Regions from separate parts of the Paenarthrobacter sp. CAP02 genome, predicted to be linked through region 1. Evidence: riboswitches for the same ligand, from Rfam matches in the RefSeq annotation. Region 1 holds a riboswitch; each other region holds the start of a gene.

Region 1 (4,560 bases):
TCTATCAACTCATGCACGCGGAAATCAGCCGGATACTGGTCAGCGGCACCCCCGTCCGATCCTCGGGTGGTGCGCTGAAACAGACCTATGCCCTGTTCGACGAACGGATCACGGGTTCCACGGGCGGGCCACTGACCGGCACGGACCGTGAACAGGCCCTCGGGCAGCTGGCCCTGCGGTACTTCGCCAGCCGCGGACCTGCCACCGTGAAGGACTGCGCAGCCTGGTCCGGGCTCACCATGAAGGACGTAAAGCTGGGGCTCGATGTTGCCCGTGAGCTCTCTCCCGGAACGCTCGGGTCGGCCTCTTTCGATGGGTTGGAATTTCACCTCGCCTCCGAAGAAGTCGAGGGGCTTTCCGGGCCGCGCCACGAGGCGGCACTCCCACGCGTTGACCTCATCCAGTGCTATGACGAGTACGTGATGGGTTACTCCCAGTCACGGCATTACCTCGGCGGAACGGCACCGTACCTTTCCACGGACAACAGCCCCCTGCACGTTGTGCTGGTGGACGGACGATTGGCAGGGTGGTGGCGGCACGGATTCATCAACGGCGTCTGCGAACTCGACATCAGGATGGACCGGCCCACGACGCCGGATGAGCAAACCGCCCTGGACGCCGAAGTGGAGCGATACGGACGCTTCCTTGGCCTCCCGACCAAAAGGGCATGAGGCGTCAGGGCTAAGCTGGGATCAGACCTAGGAGGCCTGAACCGTGAACAATCTGATCTTCTGGATCATCGTCTGCTCGTGGGTGATTCCCTTTGGGATCCGCTTGTACAACCGCTCGCGCGCCCGCAGGCTCCAGGACAATAGCTTCCGCGGGCCGGGATATCCACCCCAGGGCTACCCGCCGCAGAACCTCCCCGGCCCGGGATATCCACCCCAGGGCTATCCGCAGCAGGGGTACCCCGGGTACCCCACCGACCCGGCCGTCATCCGCCCGGCTGATCAGGCACCGCAGGCGGCTCCGCCGTCGAGCCCTTCATCCCCGATGCCAACACCCCCACCCACCCCTTCGGAGCCGCATGGCTTTAGGGCACGGAAGCTGGCCGAGCTTGACGCGAAGTTCAGCAACGGCGAAATCGCCATGGAGGACTACATGAAGCAGCGCGGCGACATCATGAACGGCTAAATGCCGCTTCAGGAGGCGGACTGGGAAAAGAAGGCCTGGTGGAGTTGCGCGGACAGTTGGCCGATTTCGGTCAGGAAGCCGTCGTGGCCAATCGGGGCTTCGATGACGTGGACCGGAACCTTCCCGGGAAGCGCGGCCGCCAATTCCCGCGATTGTGCGGGGAAGTAAAGCCTGTCACTGTCCACCGCCGCAATGAAGAACTGCGCAGTGGTCCGGGACAGTGCGTCTCGGAGTGAGCCACGCCCCCTGGTCACGTCGTGGGACATCAGGGCTTCGGTGATGGCAACGTAGCTGTTCGCGTCAAAGCGGCGGACAAGCTTGTTCCCTTGGTGGTCCAGGTAGCTCTCCACTTGGTATCGGCCCCGCTCCGCGAGGACGGCGGCAGCAAGCGGCGTTTCCTGGTGCTGCGGCTCCCGGCCAAACCGGTAATCCAGTTCCAGGGCCGAGCGGTAGGTGATGTGCGCAATCCGGCGGGCCAATGCCAGGCCCTCTTCCGGGGCTGGGCCGCCGTAGTAGTCACCGTTATTGAAGTTCGGGTCCTGCCGGATGGCAAGGGTTTGGGCCTGCGCGAACGCAATCTGCTCGGCCGTGCTGTAGGCGCCGACCGAAATCACAGCGCACCGTTCAACCCGTTCGGGAAATGTCACGGCCCATTCCAGGGCCCTGGCACCTCCCATGGATCCGCCCAGTACGGCATGCCAGGCCTTGATTCCCAAGGTGTCTGCGAGTCGCGCTTCAGCCTCAGTGCTGTCGCGCAGCGTGATCAGCGGGAACCGGGAGCCCCAGGGCTGGCCGTCCGGTGCTTCGGAGGACGGGCCCGTGCTTCCGTAACAGCCGCCCACGATGTTGATGGAGACCACGAAGTACTTGGTGGTATCGATGGTGGCGCCAGGTCCGACGAGTTGTTCCCACCATCCTTCCTCGTCGGTTGCTCCGCGGGCCACATGTGTGCTGCCCGTGAGCGCATGCTCGATAAGCACGGCGTTGGAGGCATCCGCATTGAGCCGGCCCCACGTTTCGTAGGCCAGGACAACGTCCGGAAGGAAACCACCGGCCTCGAGTTCGAGCGAACCGATGCTGGCGTACCTAACCGTGCCGTCCGCTTCCTCGGCTGTGGGTATGGCTGTTGCAGTGATGGTCATTCCTTTGACACCTATTCCTCGCGCTTGCCCGTCGCCTTGCGCGCGAACGGGCCAGGTCTTCACCCGGGGCACCCCACCGCGGAGGAGGGTTGCCGGCCAGCAAGCCGGGGCTACATGCTGGCACTCGTGACCTATAGAAAGAGTGTAGGAAAAACAGGGCCGCTCTGGCGAAGAATATGACAACACTGTGACGGTTTCGGGTCACATCGTTCGCGAGTGGACGCTGCGGAGCACCGCCCTTCGAATATTCGACGGCGCGGGCGGCGCTCCACAGAAGGTGTTCGTTACTGGATCAGGCGGGCTACTAAGCGCCCTTGGCCGCCCTGAAGCCTGCTTCGAGGTCGGCGATGATGTCGTCCACGTGCTCGATGCCAACAGACAGGCGCACCAGGCCCGGTTTGACGCCGGCGATCTCCTGCTGCTCTGCTGTCAACTGGCTGTGCGTTGTGGAGGCCGGGTGGATGACCAGCGAACGCACATCGCCGATGTTTGCCACGTGTGAGTGAAGCTCCAACCCGTCCACGAAGCGCTTGCCGGCTTCGACGCCGCCCTTGATGTTGAATGCGACGATGGCGCCGGTGCCTTTGGGGCCATACTTCCTGCCGCGCTGGTACCACGGGCTGGACGGCAGACCCGCGTAGGCGACCGATTCGACGTCGTCGTGCGCTTCAAGCCACTCCGCCACTTTGGTGGCGTTGGCGACGTGGCGTTCCACGCGAAGGCTCAAGGTTTCCAGCCCCTGGGCGATCAGGAAGGCATTGAAAGGCGCGACGGCGGAGCCCAGGTCCCGGAGCAACTGGACGCGGGCCTTGAGGATGTAGGAGAGGTTTGCGCCGAGCGCCCCGTCCTTGCCGAGGTCGCGGGCGTAGACCAGGCCGTTGTAGCTGGGATCGGGGGTGTTGAAGCCCGGGAACCGCTCGGGGTCCTTGCCGAAGTCGAAGTTCCCCGAATCCACGATCACCCCGGCAATTGCCGAGCCGTGTCCGCCGAGGTACTTGGTGGCGGAGTGCACCACGATGTCGGCGCCCCATTCGATGGGACGGATCAGGTAGGGAGTGGACAGGGTGTTGTCGACAATGAGCGGCACCCCGGCCTGGTGCGCGACCCCTGCGATACCTTCGATGTCCAGGACGTCCTGGCGCGGGTTGGACACTACTTCGCCGAAGAAGAGCTTGGTATTCGGCTGCACGGCGTCACGCCACTGGTCCAGGTTGTCCGGGTCCGCGACGAAGGTGACCGAAATACCGAACTTCTTCAGGGTGTGCGCGAGCAGGTTGTAGGTCCCGCCGTAGAGGCTGGGGCTGGCCACAATGTGGTCGCCCGCCTCGGCGATGTTCAGGATGGCGAACGTCTCCGCCGCTTGTCCGGAGCTGAGCAGGAGCGCGCCGAGGCCCCCTTCAAGGCTGGCGATCCGCTGTTCAACGGCATCCTGGGTGGGGTTTCCGATGCGCGTGTAGATCGGCGCGAGCTCGGCTAGTGCGAAGCGGTTGGCTGCGCTTTCGGCGCTGGGGAACACGAAGGACGTGGTCTGGTAGATCGGCAGCGAACGAGCACCGGTGGCGGCGTCAGGCTCTTGGCCTGCATGGATCTGGCGGGTTTCGAAAGACCATCCTTGGGACATGGAGTTCTCCTGTTCGTGGCACATGGTTTCAACGGAATTGATGAAGTGGTGTGAACTGGGGCCAGTCTAGGAACACCCTGCGGGCCTTGGACAGCTTTGTGACGCCGGTGGAATGATTCGGTCCCCCGGCGTACGTTTGTGACACTGTTGCACCCTTGTGCAATAACATCCCATGTTGGTAAGGCTTGGCTTAGCTGAGACGCCGATCACAAAGTGCCAAGATGATGCCATGCGCATGGATCACGTCTCTTACGCCTGTGAACGAGATGGCCTTTTGGCCACTACCGAACGAATTTCCGCGGCATTGGGAGTGGACGCAGTCCGGGGCGGAGTGCACCCGCGCTTCGGAACCCGGAACATGATCATTCCCCTCGCGGATAACAAGTACCTGGAAGTCGTGGAGGTCCTGGACCACCCGGCTTCCGACAAAGCCCCCTTTGGCCAGGCAGTGCGTGCACGCTCGGCTGCCGGTGGTGGCTGGATGGGCTGGTGCGTCGCCGTTGACGACCTCGCCCCTTTCGAGGAGCGCCTCGGCCGTGCCGCCGTACCCGGTAACCGCAAGTTCCCTGACGGCCGCGAGCTGGTGTGGCAGCAGATCGGCATCCTTGGCCTGATTGCCGATCCCCAGGTCCCTTACCTCCTCAAGTGGGAGGGCGACCCCAC
Region 2 (4,560 bases), on a different contig from region 1:
CGCGACGTCGGCAAGTTCGGCCAGGTGCCGCAGTCGCCTAAGGACCAGGGCACCGACGCCCACGGAGTAGGAGTTTGCGCTCACCAGCGACAGGGCTTCACCGGCTGCGAGAGTGAGGGGCTGCAGCCCGGCGTCAGCGAGCGCTTTGGAACCCGGGACCAAGGTGCCGTGGACGTCGAACGCTTCACCTTCGCCAAGGGCCACGGCCGCGACAGCGGCGAGCTGGGTGAGGTCCGATGAGCCCACTGAGCCCTCGAAAGGGATGGCGGGGTGGACGCCGCGGTTCAGGAGTTCGGCATAGAAACGGGCCGTCTCGGGACGCACTCCTGAGCCACCACGGCTGAATCCCACAAGGCGGGCAAGAATGACGGCCCGGGCGGCGGCGCGGTCCAGATATGGGCCCACGCCGCTGTTGTGATACCGGACAACCTGAACCTGATAGCTGAGGATCGACTTGTCCTCCACAACGGTGTCACGACCGGATCCCAGCAGGGTATTGAGCCCGTAGACCCGCTGGCCGGACGCCGCAGCCTGCTCCAAGATCTCCCGGGATCGGCCGATCAAAGTCAACGCATCATGGTTGAGTTTCACGTGAAACGAGTCGTCGCTAGCTGCCAGGGCCAAGCGTTCAGCGCGTATCGGGGCCGTTCCTATCACCAGGGTCCCTGCATCATCGGACGTCATCAGAAGTCCAGGAGGTTCTGCCGGAATCCGCCGTTGCCGTAACTCTTCCTCAACAGCCCCCGCCGGCGCAGCTCAGGGGTGAGTTTGTCCAGCACTCCATGCACCGTCACGGGATCAACGAAGCCGGAGAAAAGGAACCCATCTCCGCCCACCGCGGAGCCGGACTCCTCGAGGTAGTCGGCGATTTCGCCCACCGTACCGATGATCGAGTCCCCTGCCCCACCGCTGCGGGCTTGCAGGATCTGGCGAAGCGTGGAACCTGGCGGCGCGGCTTTTGCGAAGTGCTCCAAGGTCCCTTGGTTGCTGTTGGTCGTCAGCTCGGGCAACGGGGCATCGAGGTCGAACTGCTTGAAGTCGATCACGGAGAGGTAGGAGATGGAGTTGAGCTGGCTGTCGATGTCGCGTTGGGTGAGCTCACGCCGCTGGGCACGCAGTTCCTCGGCTTCGGCAGCGGAACCGACCACCGTGGGCTTGAGGACAAACAAGACCTTCACGTCATCAGGGTTCCTGCCGGCCTTCGCGGCCTCGGCGCGGATCGAGTCCCGGTACGCTTTCATCCCGTCCACACCACGTGCCAGGGCGATCGCCACATCGGCATGTCCGCCGGCGAACGCCTTGCCGCGGGGTGAAGCCCCCGCCTGAACCAACACGGGCTCCTCCGGCAGGGGCGCCGTGTTCAGCGGGCCCCGGACCTTGAAGAAGTCGCCTTCATGGTTGATCGGGTGAACTTTGGTGTGGTCGGCGAATACCCCGGCGGAAACGTCCTCCAGCACGGCGCCTGGTTCCCAACTCCGCCAAAGCCGCCTCACGACGTCGACGAATTCCTCCGCCTTCTCGTACCGCAGGTCATGTTCAATCTGCTGGTCCAGTCCGTAGTTTTGCGCCGCGAGGTCGCTGCCGGACGTCACCACGTTCCAGCCAAGCTGACCCTCTGAGAAGTGCTGCAAGGTGGCCAGCAGCCGGGCGGCAGTGAAGGGCGGATAGAAGGAAGCGCTGACCGTGGGCACGATCCCGAGGTGCTCTGTCGCGGAGAGCAGGTAGGGAACCAACGCGAGGGGGTCGTGCTTGGGTGCGAAGGATGCATGCGCCAGGGACACCTCGGCCGTACCGCCGTAGGTATCAGGAACGGTAAGCGAGTCCTCGATGATGAACAGGTCGAGCCCGGATCGCTCGAAGGCCCGCACGGCCTCCTGGTACAGGGCAGGCTTCTTCCAGTCATAGCCCAGCCCGTAGCCGGGCGTCCCCCAACCCTGAACTCCGAATCCGTGGCCCACGAACCATCCAAAATGCAGCATGGGCTTGAGTGTAGGACTGCTCTGTTCGTTCACCGCGACCTGGTTTCTTGCGAAGTTACAGGGGGACGTACTGCGTCAATTATGCTCCCGGGACGTCATAAATGGGCCCTGCCACAGCACCCTCCGGTTACGCAACATGACGGCGGGCAAACCTCCGCCACATGCAGCCCGGGCGCCCTGAATGCTACGTTTTTCTTGAGTAATGAGTACCAGCGCGAAGCCCTGACTTGCTGGTCGGCAACCCTCTCTCCGGCGGGGTGCCTCAGGTGACTACTCGGCGTATCGGACAAATTCGAACTGCAAGCGTGACTGAGGAGCACCAGCAATGCCTGAACCCACTGAAGAAAAACTTTCCTACCGCCTGATCACAGGCCCGGACACCCGCGATTTCTGCGAGCGGATCAGCTCCGCACTCGCCGAGGGCTATGTGCTCCATGGCAGCCCGGCAGCCACCTTTAATGGCACGGACGTCATCGTCGCCCAGGCAATCGTGCTTCCCGCAGCGATCGCCCACGCAGACGCCGCCGTGGCCGACGCCGTCGACCAGCTTGAAAATGACGACGACGAAGCATTCGAGGGCCACGCATGAGCTACGCAGGTGACCTGACCCCGCAGGACGCGTGGGCCAAACTTGAGGCGGGTGCCATCCTGGTGGATGTCCGTACCGAGGGCGAATGGGCCCACATCGGTATCCCGGACACCAAAGCTACGGACAACGATCCCCTGTTCATCCAGTGGAACCTCGCCGGCGGCATCCCCAACTCCCGCTTCATCGAGGACCTGCGGCAGCAAGCGCCCGAAGACGACGGCGTGGAGCTGGTCTTCCTGTGCCGCTCCGGCCAGCGTTCAATCGCTGCAGCCATCGCCGCAACCCAGGCAGGCTTCACCGCGTACAACGTCCTTGAGGGCTTTGAAGGCGAGCCTGACCGCTATGGCGAGCGCACTGTAAATGGCTGGAAAAACCGTGGCCTACCAACGAACCTGGGGACCGACTAAGTGACTTTCAATCCCGACGCCGCTGGCTGGAATCCTGATACCCAGGCCGTCCGTGGCGGTCTTGACCGCACCAACTTCCAGGAAACGTCCGAGGCCGTTTTCCTGAACTCCGGCTTCGTCTACGAATCGGCTGCCGCTGCCGAACGTGCCTTCACCGGTGAGGACGAGCGATTCGTCTACTCCCGTTACGGAAACCCCTCCGTGGCCACCTTCCAGGAACGGCTCCGCCTGCTGGAGGGCACCGAAGCTTGCTTTGCGACGGCGTCCGGCATGTCTGCGGTATTCACCGCCTTGGGTGCCCTGCTGGCTGCCGGTGACCGCGTAGTCGCCGCCCGCTCCCTGTTCGGGTCCTGCTTCGTGATCCTCAACGAAATTCTTCCGCGCTGGGGCGTGGAGACAGTATTCGTTGATGGACCCGACCTGGACCAGTGGCGTGAAGCCCTGTCCAAGCCCACCACGGCCGTGTTTTTCGAATCCCCGTCCAACCCCATGCAGGAGATCGTCGACATCGCCGCCGTCAGCGAGCTGGCGCATGCCGCCGGCGCGACCGTCGTCGTCGACAATGTCTTTGCCACTCCACTGCTGCAGCGGTGTGGTGAGCTGGGCGCCGACGTGATCGTGTATTCCGGCACCAAGCACATCGACGGCCAGGGCCGCGTTCTTGGCGGCGCCATCCTGGGCACCAAGGAGTTCATCGACGGCCCGGTCAAGCAGCTCATGCGGCACACCGGACCTTCGCTGTCCGCGTTCAACGCCTGGGTGCTGACCAAGGGGTTGGAGACCATGGGGCTGCGCGTGAATCACAGCTCTGCGTCCGCTTTGAAGATCGCGGAATGGCTCGAGCAGCAGCCCGCCATCAGCTGGGTCAAGTACCCGCTGTTGAAGTCGCACCCGCAATACGAGCTCGCGGCAAAGCAGATGAAGGCCGGCGGTACGGTCCTGACATTCGAGCTTTCGCCGTCGGCTGGACGTTCCGCGAAGGAGGCCGCCTTCGCTTTGCTGGACGGCCTCGGAGTCATCGACATCTCCAACAACCTTGGCGACTCCAAGTCCCTCATCACCCACCCGGCCACGACGACCCACCGGGCCATGGGTCCGGAGGGCCGCGCAGCAATTGGGCTAAGCGATGGCGTGGTTCGCCTGTCCGTGGGCCTGGAGGACGTCGACGACCTCATCCTGGATCTGGAGAAGGCCCTCAAACAGGTCTGAACCTGCGTGGCTTAGTCCTGGAAGTACTCGATTTTCGCGCCGATGGTGTTCAGTCGCTCTGCCAGGTCCTCGTATCCACGCTCGATCACGTAGATGTTGCGCAGCTCGGACGTTCCCCGGGCCGCCAGCATCGCCAGGAGCAGGCAGGCTGCCGGACGCAGGGCCGGCGGGCAGCCGATTTCCGCGGCACGCCACTTGGTGGGTCCGTTGACGTAGATCCGGTGTGGATCCAGCAGCTGCACCTGGGCACCGAGCTTGTTGAGCTCAGTCAGGTAGATCGCGCGGTTCTCGTAGACCCAGTCGTGGATCATGGTCTGGCCCTCGGCGTTGCCTGCGATCACGGCGAAGAACGGCAGGTTGTCGATGTTCAGGCCGG
Region 3 (4,560 bases), on a different contig from region 1:
ATTCCCAATTGGCCCTCCGGCACCACCCAGGTGGGCGACATGTGGCGGAGTATCCTCGCCACGATGGGAGCGGAAGTCACTCTTCAGGACGGGACACTGACCGTCACCGGCGGGCAGCAGATCAAGGGCGCGGACTTCGACGAAACCAGCGAACTCGCACCCACCGTTGCCGCTCTCTGCGCACTGGCAGCCGGGCCTTCGCGCCTCACGGGCATTGCCCACCTGCGTGGCCACGAGACTGACCGTCTCGCGGCCCTGGTGGCCGAGATCAACAGGCTGGGTGGTGACGCTGAGGAAACGGCTGACGGCCTGGTCATCCGGCCGGCAGCCCTGCACGCCGGCGTGGTGCACAGCTACGCGGACCACCGCATGGCCACAGCGGGTGCCATCCTTGGGCTCGCCGTCGAAGGCGTCAGGGTCGAAGACATCGCCACGACGTCGAAGACCATGCCGGAGTTCCCGGACATGTGGGTTCGAATGCTCGGGACTGCCGGCGCGGAAGAGGCCGGCAACTGACCATGGCCCGTGACGCACGCTCCTGGGACGAGTCCGATGTCCGTATCCGTCCCAACAAAAAAGGGTCACGCCCCAGGACCAAGGACCGCCCAAGCCACGATGACGCCGTCATTGGGCGCATCATCACAGTAGACCGGGGACGGTACCGGGCAATTGTCGGGGAAGACACCGACAACGAGCGCCTGGTCATCGCAGCGCGGGCCCGTGAACTGCGGCGTAACCCCGTGGTCCCGGGTGACTTCGTCGCCCTGGTCGGAGATGTCTCCGGAGACCCGGATACCCTCGCCCGCCTGGTCCGGGTGGAGGAGCGCAGGACGCTCCTGCGCCGCAGTGCCGACGACACCGATCCGATCGAACGTGTGGTCGTGGCCAATGCCGATCAACTCGTGGTGGTGGTGGCGGCCGCGAACCCCGAGCCCCGGACCGGATTCATCGACCGTGCCCTGGTGGCCGCGTATGACGCCGGCATCGAGCCGCTGCTGCTCATCACCAAGGCGGACGTCAAGGACCCGGCGGAACTGCTGGCGAACTACCTCAGCCTGGACTTCCCCGTAATCATCAGCCGGACCGCCGATTCAGGGGCCGGCGGCATTGACGCGCGTTCCGACGACGGCCTGTCTGCCCGCCTGGACCGGGATGCCGTCGCGCAGCTCCGCTCCCACCTCGGCGGAAAAGTAACTGTCATGCTCGGCCATTCCGGTGTGGGCAAGTCCACCATGGTCAACGCCCTGACGGGTGCCGAACGCGCCACTGGCGGCGTGAACGCCGTGACGGGCCGCGGCAGGCACACCTCCTCGTCGGCCCTGGCCCTTAAACTCGATGACGCCCCCACGGGAAGCTGGATCATCGATACTCCCGGCATCCGCTCCTTCGGTTTGGCCCATGTGGACCCGGACCGGATTCTGCGCTCCTTCCCCGACTTGGAGCCCGGCACGGATGGCTGCGAACGCGGCTGCAAACACGACGCAACCGCCATCAATTGCGGACTGGATGCGTGGGTCAACGAAGGCCATGCCGGACCCTCAGGCGTCGCCCGCCTTGCCTCGCTGCGTCGCTTGCTTGGGGCCGATCCCCGGCTCGAAGCGAAAGAGGCCAAGGAATTGGGCACGGTCAACTGATCGTGGCGGCTTCACGTCCCCACTGCGGCCATTGATTCAGGATAGTTTGGTGGCATGACCCATCCCGTTTCCACCTACAACGATGACTTGCGTCTCGCCCACGTCCTCGCAGACTCAGTAGATGCCCAGACCATGGATCGCTTCAAGGCACTGGACCTGCAGATCGAAACCAAGCCGGACCTCACACCCGTCACAGATGCGGACAAGGCCGCGGAGGAAGCGATTCGCGGCCAGCTGTCCCGTTCCCGCCCCCGCGACGCCGTTCTTGGCGAGGAATTCGGCAGCAGCGGACACGGCTCGCGTCGTTGGATCATCGATCCCATCGATGGCACCAAGAACTTCGTTCGCGGTGTTCCGGTATGGGCAACGTTGATTGCGCTGGTCGATGAAGGCGAACCGGTTGTTGGCGTAGTGAGCGCCCCGGCTCTGGGCAAGCGGTGGTGGGCAGCCAAGGACATGGGTGCTTACATGGGCCGTTCGCTCGCCTCCGCCACACGCCTGAAGGTTTCCAACGTCTCCCGGTTGGCGGACGCGTCGATGTCGTACTCGAGCCTTTCCGGCTGGAAAGAACGCGGCAACCTCGACGAATTCATGGGACTCACAGAGGACATCTGGCGTACTCGCGCCTACGGGGATTTCTGGTCCTATTGCCTGGTCGCCGAAGGCGCCGTGGATATCGCCTGCGAACCTGAGCTGAATCTCTACGACATGGCCGCCCTGGTACCCATCGTCACCGAAGCCGGCGGACGCTTCACGTCCCTGGAAGGCGAAGACGGACCGTTCGGCGGTAACGCGTTGGCCACCAACTCGATACTGCATTCGGAGGTCCTCAAGCGCCTCAACCCCGGGCTGGACGACCTCCTCTAGCTCCGGTTGCGGCAAGGCCCATATCGAACCACCACGAAATTTTCGACGGCGGATGGCCCCTTTTAGGGCCGTCCGCCGTTTTATCTTCGCCCAATGACGACTTTTTCGTTCCACGTAACAATGCGCTTAACAATGTTCACCGGCTTTGGAGGGGCTGGAGGGTATGCCCTAACCTTTCTTACAGGTCACGAGTGCCAGCGCTAAACCCCGGTTTGCTGGCCGGCAACCCTCCATTCGCGGTGGGGTGCCCCGGGTGACGACCCGGCCGGTCCGGAACGGATACGGCAAGCGCGGATCCCCCATGCGGGGGTCCCTCTTAAGTGAGGTCCCATGAGCACCGTTACGTTCAACGCCAACACCATTCCGTCGTTTGCTGAGGCAAGCGCGGTGCCGGTTGCTGCAGCACGTCCACTGGCCGCTGTCACAGGCGCGGAGCTGCAGGCACCCCTGATCCAGGGCGGCCATGTCCGTTATGCCAACCTCGACTACGGCGCATCGGCACCTGCCCTGACCATCGTCTCGGCGCACCTCAACGAGGTTTTGCCTTACTACGCCAGCGTTCACCGCGGTGCAGGTTTTGCTTCGCAGATCAGCACCTCCGTCTACGAAAATTCGCGGAACATTGTGCGTGAATTCGTGGGCGGCCGGGCTGACGACTCGGTGATTTTCACCCGCAACACCACGGACTCCCTGAACCTGCTGGCCGGATGCCTCCCCGTGGTTGATGGCCAGGTCGCTGGCGAGGTTCTTTACTTGGACATCGAACACCACGCCAACCTGCTGCCTTGGCAGGGTGTGCCCCACCGAAGCGTCGTTGCAGCACCAACCCTGGCCGCCACGTTGGACAAACTCCGCGATGAGCTCGCCCAAGGCGGCGTGAGCCTGCTGGCTGTCACCGGCGCTTCCAACGTCACCGGTGAAATCCTCCCCATCGCCGAACTGGCTGCCCTTGCCCACGGGTTCGGCGCACGGATCGTGGTGGACGCCGCCCAACTTGCACCCCACCGCCGCATCAACATCGCAGAAGCGGACATCGACTACCTGGTCTTCTCCGGCCACAAGCTCTACGCTCCGTTCGGCGCTGGAGTGGTGGTGGGGCGCCCTGACTGGCTCGACGCCGGCGTCCCCCACCTGGCTGGCGGCGGAGCCGTCCGTGAAGCCCGGTTGGATTCGGTCAGCTGGGCTACCGGCCCGGCCCGCCATGAGGGCGGTTCTCCCAACGTCCTGGGAGCGGCAACCCTGGCCCGCGCCACCCAGGTACTGGCCAGCCTGGATGAGCAGGAATGGCATGCCCATGAAGCGGCCATACGTTCCTACCTTGTTGAAGGCCTGGAAGCGATTGAGGGCGTCTCTGTCCACAAGATCTTCAGCGATTCCGCAGACACCATCGGTGTGGTCAACTTCTCCGTGGAAGGCTTCGACGCCGGTTTGGTCGCCGCCTACCTCGCGGCGGAACACGGTGTCGGCCTTCGGGATGGCCGGTTCTGCGCCCACCCGCTGCTCAAGCGCCTGGGACTCCCGTCAGGTTCGCTGCGGGCAAGCTTCGGCGTCGGCTCCCGGTTGGAGGACGCTACCAGGTTGCTGGCAGGCATCGAGGAACTCAAGCGCAACGGACTTGGCTGGGACTACGTCGTGGACGAAGGCCGCTGGGTACCTGCGAACGACCACCGCAGCTACCCCGAATGGGCACCCAATACTCCGGGCACGGCAGGCGCGGCGCCCTGCACTGTGGACTAGGAATCCGCGCACCAAAGGGTTTCACGGCTGCGGTAAATTCGTAGGGTACCTTTTGGCAACCCTGTGAAGGAGCTCCGCGTGTCCACGCCGTCCCCCGGAGCCGCGAGTCGTCCGGCGGTCATTCCCGGACCAGCAGGACCACGCGGTCCCAAGCTCCACGCCACCCGCAGGCACGAACTGGGCCAAAGCTTCCAGGACGGCGGGGAGCACTATGACCGCGTGCGCCCCGGATACCCCATGGACTCCCTGGAATGGATCCTGCCCCAAGGGGCCCGGACAGCGGCCGACATCGGGGCGGGCACCGGCAAGTTCACGTCGCTTC

What was found. A riboswitch is a leader RNA that binds a small molecule or an ion and turns the genes downstream of it on or off. The one in region 1 is predicted to bind S-adenosylmethionine.
Region 2: linked by a shared signal. The riboswitch ahead of ABHM97_RS19650 (DUF1737 domain-containing protein) and the one ahead of metX (homoserine O-acetyltransferase MetX) in region 1 are both predicted to bind S-adenosylmethionine.
Region 3: linked by a shared signal. The riboswitch ahead of ABHM97_RS08560 (aminotransferase class V-fold PLP-dependent enzyme) and the one ahead of metX (homoserine O-acetyltransferase MetX) in region 1 are both predicted to bind S-adenosylmethionine.

Annotation. Positions count from the first base shown of each region.
Region 1 is NZ_JBEEII010000002.1:51,257-55,816, forward strand. It holds gene ABHM97_RS03235 (winged helix DNA-binding domain-containing protein) at 1-671, shown strand, start outside; gene ABHM97_RS03240 (hypothetical protein) at 715-1,134, shown strand; gene metX (homoserine O-acetyltransferase MetX) at 1,143-2,276, opposite strand; SAM riboswitch class IV at 2,292-2,408, opposite strand; gene ABHM97_RS03250 (bifunctional o-acetylhomoserine/o-acetylserine sulfhydrylase) at 2,581-3,921, opposite strand; gene ABHM97_RS03255 (VOC family protein) at 4,127-4,560, shown strand, end outside.
Region 2 is NZ_JBEEII010000014.1:88,300-92,859, reverse strand. It holds gene ABHM97_RS19660 (aromatic amino acid ammonia-lyase) at 1-684, opposite strand, end outside; gene ABHM97_RS19655 (NtaA/DmoA family FMN-dependent monooxygenase) at 684-2,012, opposite strand; SAM riboswitch class IV at 2,178-2,291, shown strand; gene ABHM97_RS19650 (DUF1737 domain-containing protein) at 2,305-2,568, shown strand; gene ABHM97_RS19645 (rhodanese-like domain-containing protein) at 2,565-2,975, shown strand; gene ABHM97_RS19640 (O-succinylhomoserine sulfhydrylase) at 2,976-4,184, shown strand; gene ABHM97_RS19635 (UDP-N-acetylglucosamine 1-carboxyvinyltransferase) at 4,196-4,560, opposite strand, start outside.
Region 3 is NZ_JBEEII010000004.1:169,611-174,170, reverse strand. It holds gene aroA (3-phosphoshikimate 1-carboxyvinyltransferase) at 1-516, shown strand, start outside; gene rsgA (ribosome small subunit-dependent GTPase A) at 519-1,634, shown strand; gene hisN (histidinol-phosphatase) at 1,689-2,501, shown strand; SAM riboswitch class IV at 2,685-2,798, shown strand; gene ABHM97_RS08560 (aminotransferase class V-fold PLP-dependent enzyme) at 2,832-4,238, shown strand; gene ABHM97_RS08555 (class I SAM-dependent methyltransferase) at 4,359-4,560, shown strand, end outside.